2 regions of the Embleya sp. NPDC056575 genome follow, and region 1 is predicted to be linked to the other one. Evidence: riboswitches for the same ligand, from Rfam matches in the RefSeq annotation. Region 1 holds a riboswitch; the other holds the start of a gene.
The links. Region 1 has a riboswitch for glycine ahead of gcvP (aminomethyl-transferring glycine dehydrogenase). Riboswitches for the same ligand answer to the same signal wherever they lie in the genome.
Positions count from the first base shown of each region.

Region 2: linked by a shared signal. The riboswitch ahead of gcvT (glycine cleavage system aminomethyltransferase GcvT) and the one ahead of gcvP (aminomethyl-transferring glycine dehydrogenase) in region 1 are both predicted to bind glycine.

Region 1 covers NZ_JBHTVA010000048.1:31,573-33,768, forward strand. The annotation lists gene gcvP (aminomethyl-transferring glycine dehydrogenase) at 1-1,011, opposite strand, end outside; glycine riboswitch at 1,211-1,307, opposite strand; gene ACFRCG_RS31960 (DNA polymerase IV) at 1,379-2,196, opposite strand, start outside.
Region 2 covers NZ_JBHTVA010000046.1:83,051-85,246, reverse strand. The annotation lists gene gcvT (glycine cleavage system aminomethyltransferase GcvT) at 1-959, opposite strand, end outside; glycine riboswitch at 1,332-1,425, opposite strand; gene ACFRCG_RS31455 (AAA family ATPase) at 1,568-2,196, shown strand, end outside.

The sequences.
Region 1 (2,196 bases):
GCGGGTCTGCAGCGCGAGCCGGTACGCGGGCGCGCCGTCGGCGTCCACCGACACCCCCACCAGGCGGCCCGGCATGCTGCGGGTCAGCTTCTCGCGGACCGCCAGGTAGCCCGCGTGCGGGCCGCCGAAGGCCATCGGCACCCCGAACCGCTGGGTGGTGCCGACCGCGATGTCGGCGCCCATCGTGCCGGGCGCGCGCAGCACGGTGAGCGCGAGCAGGTCGGCGGCGACCGCCACCAGGGCGCCCTGCGCGTGCGCGGCCTCGATCACCGGGGTCAGGTCGCGGACCAGACCGTCGGTGCCCGGGTACTGGAGCAGCACCCCGAAGCAGCCGCCCTCGGGCAGCCCCTCGGCGGTGTCGGCGACCACGACCTCGATGCCCAGCGCCCGCGCGCGCGTGCGCACCACGGCGATGGTCTGCGGCAACGTGGCCGCGTCCACGACGAACACGTCGCTCTTGGCCCGTCCGGCCCGGCGGGCCAGCGTCATCGCCTCGGCGGCGGCGGTGGACTCGTCGAGCAGCGAGGCGCCGGCCACGTCCAGGCCGGTCAGGTCGGTGACCACGGTCTGGAAGTTGAGCAGCGCCTCCAACCGGCCCTGGGAGATCTCCGGCTGGTAGGGCGTGTAGGCGGTGTACCAGGCCGGGTTCTCCAGCACGTTGCGGGTGATCACCGGCGGGGTGAAGGTGCCGTGGTAGCCGAGCCCGATCATCGAGGTCAGCACGGTGTTGCGGGAGGCCAGCTCGCGCAGTTCGGCCAGCACCTCGGCCTCGGTGCGCGCGGCCGGCAACTCGAAGCCCGCGAGCGCGCGGATCGCGGCGGGCACCGCCGCGTCGGTCAGCTCGTCCAGGGACCCGTAGCCGATCGCGGCGAGCATCTTCGCCTGTTCGTCGGTGTCCGGACCGATGTGCCGGCCGGTGAACGGCGACGCGGCCTCCAGGCCGGTCAACGAGCCGGGGCCGGAGGGGAGTACGGCGTGAGCACGCGTCGGGGCAGGGGTGCGCGGTGTCATCGCGAAAGGCCTCCTGGATCGCTCCTGGACGGACACGCGGGTCGCGCGCCCACCGGCCTCCCCCTCTGTCATCGGTACCTGAGAGCTTCACCCCGCCCGGAACACCGGCGGGGCCGGTCCCACGAACGCGATTTGCACCGTCGGCGAGGATCCGACCCGACTCGGCGAGCCACGTGCGGATCCTGCTTTCCAGAGTGCCCACGACCACGCGGTACGGGTGCCTGAGAGATTCCGGGGAGGAGTTGCTCCTTCGGCGCCTCGTGCGGACGACACGAGAACTCTCCCGCGCGAACGTAATGGGCGGCTTCAACGGTATCAGCGTGGCATCGGATGCGGACGGGACGCCAGGCCGGAGGGGTGCGGGTTGTCAGGTCGACGGGGGCGGCGGAGGCGGCGGGCCGGGGTCGGCGGACCCGGCGGACCGGTCGCCCGGGCCGCCCGTGCCCGGCAGGGGCAGCGGCTCCCCCGGGCGCAGCGCCGGGTCGGCGAGCGCGAACGTGCGCACCCGGCCCGGTTTTCCGCCCGGGACCTCGAACCGCACCGTGACGCGGCCGACGCCGCTGCCCTGGACCCAGCCGGGGCCGAAGTCCTCGTGGACCACGTCCTGGCCGGGGGACCAGGAGACCCGCTCGGGGCCGGCCTCGACGGGCTCCTCCCCCGTCGGCCCCGTGTCGTCGTCCTCCGGCTCCTCCGCCGGCGTGTCGGCGGCGCCGAACAGGTCCTGCTGGGCGAAGTCGGCCAGGCCGCTGACGCCCACCCCGAGCAGCCGCACCCCGCCCGTGACGTCCACCTGGGCGGCCAGGCGGCGGATCGTCTCGCGCACCACGCCCGGGTCGTCGGTGGGGCCGCGCAGCGTCTCCGAACGGGTGAGCGTGCTGAAGTCGTAGCGGCGCAGCTTCAACACGATGGTGCGGCCGGAGCGGCCGGCCGCGCGCAGCCGCTCCACGCAGCGGATCGAGAGGCGGTCCAATTCCCTGGTGATCCGCTCGCGGTCGACCAGGTCGGTGGCGAAGGTGTCCTCGACCGACACCGACTTGGCGTCCCGGTCGGCCACCACCGGACGCGCGTCCAGGCCCGCGGCCAGGACGTGCAGGCCGTGTCCGTGCGCCTGGCCCAACAGGCGCACCAGTTCGCTCTCGTCCACCGCGGCCAGGTCGGCGACGGTGTCCAGGCCGGCCCGGCGCA
Region 2 (2,196 bases), on a different contig from region 1:
GGCGCGCCGGAGGTGACCTCGCCGACCCGCTCGCCGCTGTCCGCGTCCACCACCGGGTAGCCGGCGCGCGGGACCCGCTTGCCCGGCGAGGTCAGCCCGACCAGCGTGCGGCGCACGTCCGCCTCCGCCGCGGCCAGCGCCTCGCGGCCGACGAAGTCCTCGGGCTTGTCCAGCCGGACCACCCGGCCCAGGTTGGCCTCGTACGGCGTGGTGTCCCGGGTCAGCTCGTGGCCGTACAGCGGCATGCCCGCCTCCAGGCGCAGCGTGTCCCGGCAGGACAGGCCGGCCGGCACCAGCCCGTGCGGCTTGCCCGCGGCCAGCAGCGCGTCCCACAGCGCGACCGCGTCGCCGGGCGCGGCGAACAGCTCGAAGCCGTCCTCGCCGGTGTAGCCGGTGCGGGCGAGCAGCACCGGTACGCCCGCGACCTCGGTGCGCAGGATCGCGTAGTACTTGAGCGCGGGCAGGTCGGCGTCGGTCAGCGAACCGACGATCTCCGTCGACGCGGGCCCCTGCACGGCGAGCAGCGTGTACTCCTCGGACGCGTCGCGCACCGTGGCGTCGAAGTCGCTCGCGCGGTGCTTCAGGCTGCCCGCCACCACGTCGGCGTTGGACGCGTTGGCCACCACCACGAAGTGCTCTTCGCCGAGCCGGTACACGATCAGGTCGTCGACGATGCCGCCCTCCTCGGTGCAGATCATCGTGTACCGGGCTCGGTCGATCCCGATCTTCGAGACGAAACCGACCAGGGCGTGGTCGAGCGCGCGGGCGGCATCCGGGCCGGTGACCTCGATCTCGCCCATGTGGGTGAGGTCGAACAGGCCGGCCGTGGTGCGCACCGCGGTGTGCTCGTCCCGCTCGCTCCCGTACCGCAGCGGCATCCGCCACCCGGCGAAGTCGGTCATCGTGGCCCCGAGCGCGTCGTGCACGGCGTCGAGCGGGGTCCGGCGGTCGGTGGTCATGCGAAGACTCCTTCGAAGGGACGCCGGCGGAAGCCCCCGGCGGGCGCGGACCGGTCCGGGGCATGCCGGACGGCGCGGACCCGGGCGCGGGCCCGAGGTGCGACGAAAGGTGACGGGTGCTGCGGCCCGTACCGGAACGAGGACGGGCCCCGGATCAAGAACCGGAACGAGTACGAGAACGAATTCGAGGACAAAGGGGGCTCCCTGCCATGGCGTTCAGCCCTTTTCGGCCAAAGTCGGTCGAAAAGTGGGGTGCCCTCCCCTTCTGTCATCGGAACCTGAGAGCTTCATCCCGTCCGCCGCTGCCGCGTCGGACCGGGATTTGCACCGTGGGTGAGCCGCACCGACGGTGCGCCTGCTTTCCAGAAGTGCCTGACCCATGCGGTATCGGTGCCTGAGAGATTCCGGGGAGGAGTTGCTCCTTCGGCGCCCCGCTCGATGGCGAGGACTCTCCCGCGTGGGGTCGACGGCCGTTATGTGGTTGTGCCCGGCATGCTAGCGCGTGTCGTCAATCCCCCGCCGGGGCCGGGGAGCGCCGGCGCCCGCTCGCGCCCTCGGTACGACACCATGCGCAGGGCACGTGGGTTCGGGACATCAGGGGAGGATTCGTGGAGACGGATTCGGCGGGGGCGCATACCGGCGCCGCGGCGGGCGGCGTGTTGACCCCCCGGTCCGTGCACGACCTGCGGGAGGAGCGGCATCGGGCGGGGGAGCGGGACGGGGTCCGGCAGGTGGACGTGCTGTCCTACCCGGCCTCGTGCGTGCTCGTGGTGACCGGCCTGCCGGGCGCGGGCAAGAGCACGCTCCTGGCCCGGGTGGTCGCCGCCGGGCCCGCGGTCGCGGTCCTGGACGCCGACCTGGTCCGGGCCCGCTGGGCGATGCGGGTGGGGCGGCTGCCGTACCGGGCCTACCGACCGCTGGTGCGGCTGTCGCACTACGGCGAGGTGGCCCGGGCGCTGCGCGGCCCCGGCGCGGTGGTCGTGCACGACAGCGGCCGCAATCCGATCCTGCGCCGGATACTGGTGCGCGCGGCCCGGCGGCGCGGCATCCCGGCACACGCGCTGCTCCTGGACGTCACGGCCCATCAGGCGCTTTCCGGCCAACGTGCGCGCGGGCGCGGGGTGTCCACCGCGGTGTTCGCCCGACACCACCGGGAATGGCGTGCGCTGCTCGCCCGGCTCGCCCCGTGGCTGGACGCCGGACCCGCCCTCGCCTCCGCCCCGGGCGGCTTCACCTC